2 regions of the Methylobacterium sp. CCH5-D2 genome follow, and region 1 is predicted to be linked to the other one. Evidence: riboswitches for the same ligand, from Rfam matches in the RefSeq annotation. Region 1 holds a riboswitch; the other holds the start of a gene.

The links. A riboswitch is a leader RNA that binds a small molecule or an ion and turns the genes downstream of it on or off. The one in region 1 is predicted to bind cobalamin.
Region 2: linked by a shared signal. The riboswitch ahead of AX737_RS09505 (TonB-dependent siderophore receptor) and the one ahead of AX737_RS19090 (CbtB domain-containing protein) in region 1 are both predicted to bind cobalamin.

What each region holds. Positions count from the first base shown of each region.
Region 1 covers NZ_LSIX01000724.1:636-6,997, forward strand. The annotation lists partial or broken gene AX737_RS19075 (cobyric acid synthase) at 1-204, opposite strand, end outside; gene cobO (cob(I)yrinic acid a,c-diamide adenosyltransferase) at 218-826, opposite strand; gene cobU (bifunctional adenosylcobinamide kinase/adenosylcobinamide-phosphate guanylyltransferase) at 823-1,350, opposite strand; cobalamin riboswitch at 1,454-1,647, shown strand; gene AX737_RS19090 (CbtB domain-containing protein) at 1,685-1,861, shown strand; gene AX737_RS19095 (CbtA family protein) at 1,883-2,644, shown strand; gene AX737_RS19100 (DUF1636 domain-containing protein) at 2,637-3,020, shown strand; gene cobW (cobalamin biosynthesis protein CobW) at 3,033-4,067, shown strand; gene AX737_RS19110 (DUF4349 domain-containing protein) at 4,064-4,963, shown strand; partial or broken gene AX737_RS19115 (cobaltochelatase subunit CobN) at 4,975-6,362, shown strand, end outside.
Region 2 covers NZ_LSIX01000370.1:1,559-8,607, reverse strand. The annotation lists partial or broken gene AX737_RS09515 (carboxyltransferase domain-containing protein) at 1-289, opposite strand, end outside; gene AX737_RS09510 (multidrug efflux SMR transporter) at 392-712, opposite strand; cobalamin riboswitch at 1,005-1,214, shown strand; gene AX737_RS09505 (TonB-dependent siderophore receptor) at 1,313-3,547, shown strand; gene AX737_RS09500 (ABC transporter ATP-binding protein) at 3,559-4,287, shown strand; gene AX737_RS09495 (DUF3526 domain-containing protein) at 4,284-5,678, shown strand; gene AX737_RS09490 (ABC transporter permease) at 5,621-7,049, shown strand, end outside.

The sequences.
Region 1 (6,362 bases):
CACCCCGGCCGCCCGCGCCTGCAGCGCCTGGGCGCGGCCGATCTCGCCCCCGTCCGCGGTGACGGCGGCGTTGTTCGACATGTTCTGCGGCTTGAACGGCCGCACCCTGAGGCCCTGCCGCGAGAAGGCGCGCGCCAGCCCGGCCACGATCAGCGACTTGCCGACGTCCGAGCCGGTGCCCTGGATCATCAGGGCCCGGGTCATGCGCGCGCCACCATCAGAACTCGATCCCCTCCTGCGCCTTCACGCCCGCTGCGAAATGGTGCTTGACGCTACCCATCTCGGTGACGAGGTCGGCGGCCTCGATCAGCATCGGCTTGGCGTTGCGGCCCGTGACCACGACGTGCAGGTCCGGCCGCCGAGCCTGGAGCGTTCCCACCACCGCCGCAAGATCGAGATAGTCGTAGCGGAGCGCGATGTTGAGCTCGTCGAGGACGAGCAGGCGGACCGTGGGGTCGGCCATCAGAGCCTCGGCCCGCTCCCAGGCGTGGCGGCAGGCGGCGATGTCGCGGGCCTTGTCCTGCGTCTCCCAGGTGAAGCCCTCGCCGAGCGTGTGCCAGGAGACCCTGTCGCCGAAGGCCGCGAAGGCGTGGCGCTCGCCCGTGTCCCAGCCGCCCTTGATGAATTGCACGCAGGCCACCCGCCAGCCGCGCCCGAGCGCCCGGACCATCAGCCCGAGCGCCGCCGTCGTCTTGCCCTTGCCGGGGCCGGTATGGACGATGAGCAGGCCCTTCTCGACGGTCTTCTGCGCGACCTCGGCGTCCTGCACCGCCTTGCGCTTGGCCATCTTCTCGCGGTGGCGGTCGGCTTCCGTCGCGTCGGTCATGGCTGGGCTCCGGGTTTCACGATCATGGGGAGGCCCGCCACCATGAAGACGACGCGCTCGGCTCGGCCCGCGAGGCGCTGGTGCAGGCGGCCGGCGGCGTCGCGGAAGCGGCGGGCGAGCGCGTTGTCCGGCACGATGCCGAGCCCGACCTCGTTGCCGACGAGCACGACCGGGCCTCGCGCCCCCGCGCAGGCGGCGATGAGGGCGGAACCCGCCGCCTCGACGTCGGCGTCGGCGAGGATCAGGTTGGTGAGCCAGAGCGTCAGGCAATCGACCAGCACCGGGCCCCTCGCGGCGGCGACGGCCTCGGGCAGATCCATCGGCACGTCGCGGGTGATCCAGTCGCCCGAGCGCCGCGCCCGGTGGAGCGCGATCCGCTCGCGCATCTCGTCGTCCCACGCCTGGGCGGTGGCGAGGTAGAGCCAGGGCGCGGGGTGCGCCTCGACCAGCGCCTCCGCGTAGGCGCTCTTGCCCGAGCGCGCGCCGCCGAGCACCAGGGTCGTCCGGGGAGAGGCCTGAACCATTCGGCTCCTTTGCCCGCGGAGAGCCGGGGCGTCAAAGCGCCCGTCGGTCGAACTCCTGCTTCGAAGTCGGATGCGGACGCGTTGTGCGCCCGCCCGCGACAGGCTATGAGCGGGAATGGACGGTGCCCCCTCGCGGGGGTGAAAAGGGAATGCGGTGAGGGGGGCGACCCTCGAATCCGCGGCTGCCCCCGCAACTGTGAGCGGCGAGTTCCTGCCACCAGCCACCGGGTGTCCCGGGAAGGCGGCAGGCGCGAGGATCCGCGAGCCAGGAGACCTGCCGTCCGCCCGTGTTTCCTCGAACGCCGCCGGTGGGGCGGCCGGAGATCGTCATCCGATGACCACGCAGGTTCAGACCCTCGGCGCCACCCGCACGAACGAGCGCCTCGGCGCGGTCGTGCTCGCCGCCCTCTTCGGCCTCGGCCTCGTCTTCATGGCGGGCTTCGCCCCGGCCCAGGCGCTGCACAACGCCGCACACGACTTCCGGCACACGCAGAACTTCCCCTGCCACTGACCGCCTGAAGCCACCAGCTTCATGATTCTCCGGCTCCTGTCGGCGGCGCTCGCCGCCGGCTTCCTCGCGGCCGTGGTCGCGACCGGCCTTCAGGTCGCCCTCACCTCCCCGCTGATCATCGAGGCCGAGCGCTACGAGAGCGGCACCGCGCACAGCGCCGCGCTGCCGCTCGCGCCTGCCCGCTTCGAGGGCGCGCTCCTGCACCGCGCCCACCTGCATCTCGCGCATGGCGGCGAGTCGCACGACCACGGCGGCGCTCCGGCGTGGCAGCCCGGCGAGGGCCTGCCGCGCATCCTCTTCACGGGCCTCGCGACGCTCGTTGGCGGCGTCGGCTACGCGCTGCTGCTCGGCGCCGTGATGCTGGCCCTCGGGCGCGACCCGACGCCCGAGCGGGCGCTGGCCTTTGCGGTCGCAGGCTTCGTCAGCGTGGGCTTGGCGCCCGCGCTCGGCCTGCCGCCGGAACTGCCCGGCAGCGAGGCCGCCCCGCTCGCCACCCGGCAGGCGTGGTGGCTGATGACCGCGCTCGCGACCGCGATGGGGCTCTACCTCATCGCGATCCGGCGCGCCGCCGTGACGATCCTCGGCGGCCTCGTGCTGATCGTGGCGCCCCACATCGCCGGGGCGCCCGAGGTGGCGGCCGCGAAGTCCGAGCTGCCCGCGGGCCTCGCGGCGCAGTTCGCGGCTCGCTCGCTCGCGGTCGGCTTCGTGTTCTGGGCGGTGATCGGGCTCAGCTTCGGCTGGGCCTGGCAGGTCTTCGGCCGGGAGCGCCCGATCCGTGTCTGACCCGGCGACGCTCTACGTCTGCACCACCTGCCGCAGCCCGGACGACGCGCCGGACGGCCCCCGCGGCGGCGCGCGCCTGCTCGACGCGCTGCGCGCCGAGCTGGCGGCGCACCCGGCGGCGTCCCTCCGGATCGAGCCGGTCGAGTGCCTCTCGGTCTGCAAGCGGCCCTGCACGGTGGCGGTCGCGAGCGCCGACCGCTGGACCTACGTGTACGGCGACCTCGACCCGGTCGCATCCGCCCGCACCATCCTCGACGGGCTCGCGCGCTACGCCGGCACCCCGGACGGGATCGTGCCCTGGCGCGAGCGGCCGGAGGCCTTCCGCAAGGGCGTCGTCGCCCGCATCCCCCCGTTTCCCGCAGCCGATGCGGGCTGAAGGTTCCCCGTCATGACCATCGTCCAGAAGGTGCCCTGCACCATCGTCACCGGCTTCCTCGGGGCCGGCAAGACCACGCTGGTGCGCCACGTGGTGGAGAACGCGGGCGGGCGCCGGCTCGCGATCCTCGTCAACGAGTTCGGCGATGTCGGCTTCGACAAGTCGTTCCTGGCCGCCTGCGGCGTCGAGGGCTGCACCGAGGATTCCATCGTCGAGCTGCCGAACGGCTGCATCTGCTGCACGGTGGCGGACGACTTCGTGCCGGCGCTGACCGCGCTCCTCGACCGGGCGGAGCCCCCGGAGCACATCCTGATCGAGACTTCCGGCCTCGCGCTGCCCAAGCCCCTCGTCCAGGCCTTCCAGTGGCCGGCGATCCGCTCGCGCGTCACCGTGGACGGCGTCGTGGCGGTGGTGGACGGCCCGGCGGTCGCCTCCGGCGCCTTCGCGGACGACCCCGAGGCCTCGGCCGCCCAGCGCGCCGCAGACACGTCGGTCGACCACGACAACCCGCTGGAAGAGGTGTTCGAGGACCAGCTCCTCTGCGCCGACCTCGTGGTGCTCAACAAGTCCGACCTGATCGCCGCCGAGACCCGGGCGCGGGTGCGGGCCGAGGTCGAGGGGCACCTGCCCCGCGCCGTGAAGGTGGTGGAGACCGAGCGTGGCGCGATCGACCCGCGCGTGCTCCTCGGCCTCGCGGCGGCCGCCGAGGACGACCTCGACGCACGCCCCTCGCATCACGGCGAGGGCGAGGACCACGACCACGACGACTTCGAGACCGTGGCTCTCGCCGTACGGCCCGCCACGACGCCGGGCGACCTCGCCGCGCGCGTCGAGCGGGCGGCCGAGACCGCGGGCGTGCTGCGCATCAAGGGCTTCGCCGAGGTCGAGGGCAAGGCGATGCGCCTCGTCGTGCAGGGCGTCGGCCGGCGCGTGAGCCACCACTTCGACCGGCCCTGGCGCAGCGGCGAGCCCCGCGACGGCACGCTCGTGGTGATCGGCCTCAAGGGCTTCGACCGGGATGCGGTCGCGGCCGCGCTCGCCGGGTGAGCGCCCGCGCGCGCCGTCGGATTCTTGCGGCCGTCGCGGCCTGCGGCCTGCTCGCCGCCTGCCAGGAGCAGGGGCGGCAGGACGAGGCCGCAACGGCCGCGCCGCAGGTGCGGCCGGCCGCGAAACAAGCGTCCCAGGACGGCGGTGCGCCGGATCGGGCCAGCCGGGCGAAGCTCGCCTACAGCCACGACCTCTCCCTCGACCTTCCGGCGGACCGTCTGGGGCCCCGCTTCGAAGCGGTCCGCGACCGGTGCCTGAACGAGGCGGTCCTCGCCTGCGTCGTGCTGCAATCCTCGATCCGCAGCGGCGCGGGCCCCCGGTCGGAGCCGGAGGCCCGGCTCCAGGTGCGGCTGCCCCACGCATCCGTCGCGCCCTTCCTCGCCTTCGCGACGGCGCCCCTTCCGGGCGAGCCGGCGGGCACCGTGACGGTCCGTGAGCAGGCGACCCGGGCCGAGGACCTCGCCCGGCCCGTGGCCGACGTCGAGCGGCGCCTCGCGCAGCTGCGCGCCTATCAAGACCGCCTGACCGCTCTCGCCGAGAAGCCCGATACCCAGGTCGAGAATCTGGTGAAGATCGCGGGCGAACTCTCCCAGGCCCAGACCCAGATCGAGGAGGCGGAAGGGCGGCGCCGCGCGCTGGAGGAACGGATCGACACCGAGACGGTCGCGCTCGTGCTGCGGGCGGAGCGCGGCGGTGCGGGCGCCCTCGCCCCCATCCGGCGGGTCTGGGCACGCGGCGGCGAGACGCTCGGCGCCAGCGCGGCGGCCGCGCTCGGCTTCGCGATCGCCAGCGTGCCCTGGATCCCGATCCTCGCCCTCGGGATCGTCCTGATCCGCGCGCTGATGCGCTGGCGCCGCCGCGACCGGGCCGCCGCGCGCGACCGCGCGGAGAGCTGAGGAGGCGCCCGATGCACCTCGTGCGCGTCGATACGGTCTCCCTCGACGAGGGCGAGGCAGCGGTGGATCTGGGCCAGGCGCCCGGGGAGATCGTCGTGCTCTCGTTCACCGACACCGATCTCGCGGCGATCGCGGATGCCGCCGCGTCGGAGCCCGACCTGCCCGCCCTGCGCCTCGCCAAGCTGGCGCGGCTGCGCCACCCGATGTCGGTCGATCTCTACGTCGACGCGGTGGTGGCGCGGGCGCGGATCGTGGTGATCCGCTGCCTCGGCGGGCTCGATTACTGGCGCTACGGCATCGAGCGCTGCGCTGCGGCGGCGCGCGCGAACGGCGTGCGGCTCGTTCTGCTGCCGGGCGATGACCGCCCGGATCCGCGCCTCGACGCCCACGCCACCGCACCCGAGCTCGCTCCCCTCCTCGACGCCTATTTCCGCGCGGGCGGGCGGGACAACCTGCGCCAGATGCTGCGGCGCCTGGCCTGCGAGTCCGGCCTGGACCTCGCCTACGCGCCGCCGCGCCCCCTGCCTCGGGGCTTCCCGTGCTGCCCCGGCTGCGGCCCGGTCCCGCTGGACCGGGCGCTCGCCGCCGGGGCCCCTGCACGGGCTGAGGACGCTCCGCACGCGCTCGTCCTGATCTACCGGTCGGCGGCACTCGGCGGCGATCTCGCGCCCGCCGCCGCGCTGACGGCCGCGCTCGCCGCCCGCGGCATCGGCACGCTCGTCGTCGCCGTCGCCAGCCTCAAGGATCCGGAGGCGGTCGCCGCGGTCCGGGCGGCGCTCGCCGCGCGCAAGCCCGACCTGATCATCGCCGCCACCGCCTTCGCCGCCCGCGAGGACGCGGGTTTCGTGCTCGACGGTGCCGACTGCCCGGTCCTGCAGGCCTACACGCTCGGCTCGGCCCGGGAGGCCTGGGCGGCCTCGGCACGCGGCATGAGCGCGGCCGACCTCGCCATGCAGGTGGCGCTGCCGGAGTTCGACGGGCGCCTCGCGGGCTTCCCGATCTCGTTCAAGGAGGAGGCGCCGGAGGTCGAGGGCCATGTCGAGCGCCGCGCCGTGCCCTACGCCCCCGGCATCGCCGCGCTCGCCGACCGGGCCGCCGCGTGGCTGCGCCTCGCCCGCACGGAGCGGGCGGACCGGCGGATCGCGCTGGTGCTCTCGGATTATCCGGCCCGCGGCGGCCGGGCCGGCTTCGCGGTCGGGCTCGACACGCCGGAGAGCGCGCGGGCGATCGCGGACGATCTGGCGGCGGCGGGCTACGCGGTGGGCGCGCTGCCGGACGGGCCGGGGCTGATGCGGGCGTTGAGCGCGGGCGAGCCGGGCTTCGCGGTCGGCCTCGCGGCGTACCGGGCGTGGCTCGCCGGGTTGCCGGAGGCGGCGCAGGCCGCGCTGACGGAGCGCTG
Region 2 (7,049 bases), on a different contig from region 1:
CCCGCGCCGCCGCCCGCTCCGCCGCCCGCTCCGCGAGACGGCCCTCCACGGCCGCGACTAGGGCGGCCCGGGAGAGGGTCAGCGGGTCGTAGTGGATCATCAGCGAGCGGTAGGTCGGCACCGTCTCGGCGAGGCCGGGCGGCGGATCGGCGGCGAGCGCCGCGTCGAGGGCCAGCACCCGGTCGTTGGTCGCGGGATCGACCGCCGCGCCGAACTCCACCACCAGCGCCGCCTCGCCCGCGTCGAGGAAGCGGGGCCGGATGGGCGGTTCGGGGTCGGGTGTGGTCATGGGCGCCTTCGCGGGGACATGTCCGGAACCGGCCACCCGGTTCCGGCCCACCATCCTGCCGCCTCCCGCGCCGGCCGTCATCGGCGGAGAGGGGGCCCCGGTTCAGTGCGCGCTCGACAGCTTCATCAGGACGAGCCCGGAGACGATCAGGGCCGCCGCGGCGAGGCGGAGGGCGCCGACCTCCTCGCCGAGCACGGTGATGCCGACGAGGAAGGCGCCGACGGCGCCGATCCCGGTCCAGATCGTGTAGGCGGTGCCCAGCGGCAGCGTCCGCAGGGCCAGCGCCAGCAGGCCGAAGCTGCCGGCCATCGTCACGGCCATGATCGCGGTCGGCCCGGGGCGCGTGAAGCCCGCCGACTGCTTCATCGCGTAGGCCCAGGCGACCTCGAGCAGGCCGGCGGCGGTGAGATAGATCCAGGCCATGTCGGCCCTCCTGAAAGGGCCGGGCCGTCCCGGACTTGTGCCCCGCGCGCGGGGGGAGGACGTGGCCTCGCCGGCCGGCGGGATAGGGCGAGGGCGCGGCGCGGTCAATCCGCGCCCGCGGGCGATCTCGGAGGCCGGGACGGCGGCCGCCGTGTCGCCCGCTCGCGGGGGGGCTGGCCCTCAACCCTGTTCGCCCGCCGCCTCGACGCGCGGATCCGATCCGCCCCCAGAAAAATTACGTTATAACGTTGCGCAATCGCATCCGCCGTGTTGACTGCGCCCGCAGTCAAGGCGAAGGTCTTCCGGCCAAGGTTCCCGCGCGCTCCCGGCGCGCGGGCTAAGAGGGAATTCGGTCGGCTCCCCGGAGCGATGCCGAAGCTGCCCCCGCAACTGTACGCGGCGAGCCCCTGCCGCCCATGGTCACTGGTGCGTCGCACCGGGAAGGCCAGGCCGGGGCGATGATCCGCGAGCCAGGAGACCTGCCTTGCGCGTTGTCACGTCCCCCGGGCGGGGTGTCCCGGCGGAGCGCGTGCGCGGATGCGTACCCTCGGGACGCGCCCGCGCAGGCATCCGCTCGGCCGCCGACCGGCAACCTTGAGCATGCCGGTGATCCGCCGTCCGAGCCCGAACGCCGACCTTGCCGCGAACCGTCCCGCGCCCGCCGCGCGGGGGCGGCGCGCACCGCGCCTCGCGCTCGCGGCCGCGCTCTCGGCCGGAGCACCGCTGCCGGAGGCCCGCGCGCAGGACAGCGTGACGCTGGGAGAGCTGTCGGTCGAGAGCGTCGGGCCCGAGGGCGTCGGCAACGGTGCGGCGCCCGGCACCACCACGGCGCGGGGCGCGATCGGCCTGATCGGGCCGACGCCCGGCTACCGGGCCGACCGCGCGGTGAGCGCGACGCGGACGGACACGCCCCAGCGCGAAGTGCCCCAGATCGTCACCGTGGCGCCGCGCGAGGTGATCACGGATCTGGCCGCCACCCGGGTCGACCGGGTGCTCAGCTACACGCCGGGCGTGGCGCAGCAGAACAATTTCGGCGGCCTCTCGGTGTTCAGCTACGCGATCCGCGGCGTCACCACCTCCGAACTCTACAAGAACGGGTTCCCGATCAACCGCGGCACCCCGCCGCCGCCCGACACCCAGAACGTCGAGCGCATCGAGGTGCTGAAGGGCCCCGGCGGCGGCCTGTTCGGACGCAGCGACCCCGGCGGCCTCGTCAACATCATCACCAAGCAGCCGACGACCGAGCGCTTCGTCGAGATGGGCGGGCTCTGGGGCTCGTTCGAGCAGTTCCGCGGCACGGTCGATGCGGGCGGCGCGCTGAACGAGGACGGCACGCTGCTCTACCGCTTCAACCTCGCGGGCGGGCGCCAGGGGAGCTTTCGCGATTTCGTGGACGGCGACCGGCTCCTCGTCGCGCCCGTCATCAGCTGGCAGGTCACGCCCGACACCCGCGTGACCGTCGAGACCGAGTTCCTGCGCAACCGCATCGTGTTCGACCGCGGCGTCATCGCGATCAACCGCCAGCTCGGCCTGCTGCCGATCTCGCGCTTCCTCGGGGAGCCCGGCCAGAGCACCTACCAGTCGAACGACACGATGCAGATCCGCATCGATCACCGCTTCGACGCCGACTGGCAGATGCGGCTCGCCACCCATTTCAACACCGGGTCGCTGGAGGGCGAATCCGCCGAGATCAGGAGCATCGCCGCCGACAACCGCACGGTGGCGCGCGACCGCAACGTGCGCGACTACCGCTGGGACGTGGCGATCGGCCAGGCCGAACTCGTCGGGCGCTTCGACACGGCCGGCATCGGCCACACCCTGCTCCTCGGCTTCGAGCGCGAGAGCACGGACAGCCGCGTGCTGTATCTCCGCTCGAACTTTCGCACGAGCCCCTACAGCATCGACATCTACAACCCCGGCTACGGCCAGCCGCTGCCGCCGCTCACCATCCCGCGCAACAACCTGGAGCGGGTGACGAACACCGCCCTCTACGCCCAGGACCAGCTGAGCTTGAGCCCCGAGTGGAAGGCGCTCCTCGGCGTGCGCTTCGACTTCTTCGAGCAATCCTTCCTGGAGCGCATCCCGCGCTCGCTCACCGAGCAGTCGCGGGCGGCGGCCTCGCCGCGGGCGGGCCTCGTCTACCAGCCGATTCCGGAACTGGCGCTCTACACCAATGTCGGCACGAGCTTCCGGCCGAATATCGGCCCGGACGCCGCGGCGGTGGCGCGCTCCGGGCCCTTCGCGCCCGAGACCGGGCTCGGCTACGAGGTCGGCGCCAAGCTCGACCTGTTCGGCGGCGCGCTCGGGCTCACCGCGGCGGCCTTCCGGGTCGAGCGCCGGAACGTGCTGACGGCGGACCCCGCCAACAGCGGCTTCTCGCTGGCGGCCGGCGCGGTGCGCAGCCAGGGCTTCGAGCTGACCGCCGCCGGCCAGATCACCCCGGAGATCAAGATCCTGGCTGGCTACGTCTTCGCCGACGCGGTCGTGACCGAGGACAACGTGCTCCCCGTGGGTGCGCCGCTCATCAACGTGCCGCGCCACTCCGGCAGCCTGCTCGCCGTGCACGAGGTGCAGGCCGGCCTCTGGAAGGGGTTCGGCATCGGCGGCGGCGTGCGCGGCGTCGGCGAGCGGGCGGGCGACGCCGCCAACGGCTTCAAGCTGCCGGCCTACATCGCGGTCGACGCGCTCGCCTACTGGCGCTACGAGAATTTCCGCTTCGCGCTCAACGTCGAGAACGTGTTCGACACCGAGTATTACGAAAGCTCGCTCAATGCCTTCCGGGTCTATCCGGGCGCGCCGCGCCGCTTCACCGGCACGATGACGGTGCGGTTCTGATGGCGGAGGAGATGCCCGTCGATCGGACCGTCCTGGCGCTGCAGGGCGTCGTCAAGCGCTTCGGCCCGCGCACCGCGCTCGCGGGCCTCGATCTCAGCCTGCGCCCGGGCGAGGTCTTCGCGCTCCTCGGGCCGAACGGGGCCGGCAAGACCACGACGATCAACCTGATCCTCGGCTTCCTGCGGGCGGATGCGGGCACGGTGCGGGTGCGGGGCGTCGATGCGGGGGCCGACCCGGTGGGCGCACGGGCGCACGTCGCCTACATCCCCGAGCAGGTCGCGCTCTATCCCACGCTCTCGGGGCTGGAGAACCTGCGCTACATCGCGACGCTCGCCGGGCTCGACCTCCCGAAGACGGAAGGCCGCGCGCTGCTGGCCGAGGCCGGCCTCGGCGCGGACGCCCACGACCGGCCGGCCGGCGCCTACTCGAAGGGCATGCGCCAGAAGGTCGGCATCGCGATCGCGCTCGCCCGCCGGGCCGGGCTGCTGCTCCTCGACGAGCCGACCTCGGGCCTCGATCCGGGCGCCGCGGCCGAGTTCTCCGGCACGGTGCGGGCGGCGGCCGCGCGCGGCAGCGCCGTGCTGATGGCGACGCACGACCTCTACCGGGTGCGCGAGATGGCCGACCGGGTCGGCGTGCTCGGCGCCGGCCGCATCGTCGAGGAGATCGACCCGAGGAGCCTCGACCACGTCGCGCTGGAGCGGCTCTACATCGAGCGGCTCGCGGGGAGCGCGGCGTGAGGCGGGTCGCGGCCGAACTCGCCCTGACCTTGCGCGACGTGCGCCTGCGCTGGATCGGCGCCGTGCTCGTCCTGCTCCTCGCCGTCGCCGGGCTCGCCGCGTGGCGGGAGGCCGCCGCCTACGGCGCGGAGGTCGCGCGCATCACCGCCGCGGAGCGCGACCGCTGGCTCGGGCAGGACGCCAAGAACCCGCATTCCGCCGACCATTACGGCCTCTGGGTGTTCCGCCCCTCCGCGCCGCTCGCGGTGCTCGACCCCGGCACCGAGCCCTATACGGGCCGGATGGTGCGGGTGGAGGCGCACCTGTTCAACGACGCCGTCTACCGCGCCGTGCAGGATGCGGGCCCTCTTGCCCGCGCCGGCCTCGGCAGCGTCGCCGACATCGTGCAGCTGGTGGTGCCGCTCGCCGCGATCCTCATGGGCTTCTCGGCCTTCGCGGCCGACCGGGAGCGCGGCACGCTCCGCCTCGCGCTCGGCAACGGCGTGCCGCCGGGCCGGCTCTTCGCCGGGCGCCTCGCCGCCCTCCTCGTGGCGCTGGCGCTCGTGGTCGGGCCGCCGCTGCTCGGGCTCGGGGCGCTCGCGGCCCTGAGCCTCGGCTCGGAGGGCTGGCAGGTCTGGCCGCGCCTCATCGCCTGGGTCGCGGCCCAGCTCGCCTATGCGGGCGCCTTCCTGCTCGTCGCCATGCTGGCCTCGCTGGTCGCCCGCACGGCGCGCGGCGCGCTCTCCGTCTCGCTCGCCGCCTGGGTGCTGCTCTGCGTCGCCGCCCCGCGGCTCGCGGGCGCGGGCGTCGAGCTGGTGCGGCCCGCCCTCCCCTACCGCGCGGTGCGCGCCCGGATCGATGCCGGCTTCCGGGCGCATCGCACGGCGGAGGCGAACGACACACGCGTCCGCGAGGTGCTGGCCCGCTACGGCGCGAGCGATCCGGACGAGCTGCCGGTCGACCTGCGCGGCCTGATGATGTCCGAGAACGAGAGCCACAACTTCGCGGTCTACGACCGCGAGCTCGGCGCCTTCTTCGACAGCCTCGCCGCCCAGGAGCGGGCGGCGGCCTACGCGGGCCTCATCTCCCCGCGCGTCGCCCTGCAGGCCCTGTCGCAGACGCTGGCCGGCACCGACTTCGCCGCGCACGCCCACTTCGTCTGGGCGGCGGAGCGCTACCGCCGCACCATCTCGGAGCGGATGAACGCCGAGATCCGCGACCACCCGCAGGGCGGCGGCCGGGTGCTCGTGGCCGGGCCGGAACTCTGGCAGGAGATCCCGCCCTTCGCGCACGCGCCGCTGCCCCTCGCCCGCGCGCTCGCCGACGCGCGCGTGCCGGCCCTGATCCTCGCCCTGTGGCTCGGGGCGCTCGCGGCGCTCGCCGTGCCGCTCGTCCGGAGGCTGAAGCCCTGAGCGCCGCCCGCTTCTCCCGCCTCGTCGCCGCCGAGCTGCGCCTCGTCCTGCGCGAACGCCTGACCTGGGCGATCCTGGCGGCCCTCCTCGCGGCCCTCTGCCTCGCCGCCCGCACGGGCGCCGAGCGCGTCGAGACGGTGCGCGCCGCAATCGCGCAGGCGGAAGACGACGGCGCGCGCACCGTGCGCGAGGCCCGCGCGGCGCACGCGCGCTACGCCCGGCCGAGCCCGATCACCGTGAACTACTGGCAGGACCCCACCGACGCCTTCGGCTACATGACCTACTTCCTGGCCGCCCACGCGGTGAAGCCGCCGACGCCGCTCGCGCACCTCGCCGCCGGCCAGTCCGACGTGCAGCCCGCCTTGATGCGGATCAGCTTCGGCTTCAGCACGGTCTTCGACGATACCGCCTACGAGCTCGGCAGCGCCGCCCGGCTCCGGCTCGGCGCCTTCGACCTCGCCTTCGTGCTGGTCTACCTCGTGCCGCTCGCCGTGATCGCGCTCGCGGGCACGCGGCTGGCCGCGGAACAGGATACCGGGATCCTGAGGCTGATCGCGGCCCAGCCGGTCGGCCCGCGCCGGGTCGCCGCCGCGAAGTTCGGGGCCGTGGGGCTCGTCGCGCTCGCGGGCGTGCTCGGGGGGACAGGGCTGGCGCTGCTCGCGGCCGGCTGGGCCGGCCCGCTCGCGGGCTGGGGCGGCGTGCTGGCGCTCATCGCCGCATGTCTCGCCGCCTACACCCTGTTCTGGGTCGCGGCCTGCGCGCTCGCCGCAAGCCTCTGGCGCGGGGCGGTCGCGGCGCTCGCGATCCTCGTCCTCGCCTGGGCCGGCCTCACCGTCGCCCTGCCCACCGCGCTCGGCCTCGCGGTGGACCTGCTCGCGCCGCGCCCCTCCCGCATCGCGGCGATCGACACGAGCCGGCAGGCGCAGGCGGCGTTCTACGCGGGCGAGACCGGCACGCGGGTCGCGAGTGCGTGGCTCGCCGCACGCGCCCCCGAGGCCGCCGCTCGGCCGGGCCCATCCGAGAAGCCCGAGATCAAGCGGCTCGCCCGCGACGCCTTCTACGACGCGGCGCTCGGGCAGACCCGGGCGGCCCTCGGCGCGCATGCCCGCGCCCTGGCGGCCTGGAGCGGGCGCCTCGCCCTGCTCTCGCCCGCGAGCGCGCTGGCGCTGGCGCTGGAGAAAGCCGCGGGCACGGACGCCGCCCGGCACGCCGCCTTCCTGGCGGCGAGCACCGCGTATCGCCGCGACCTGCGCGCCTTCTTCGAGCCGCGCATCCTCGCCCAGGCGCTCGATCCGGTCCCGGTCTGCGCCGGCTGCCCGGCGCGGCTCGACTTCGACGCCTACGACGCCGTGCCGGCCTTCGCGCCAGCCC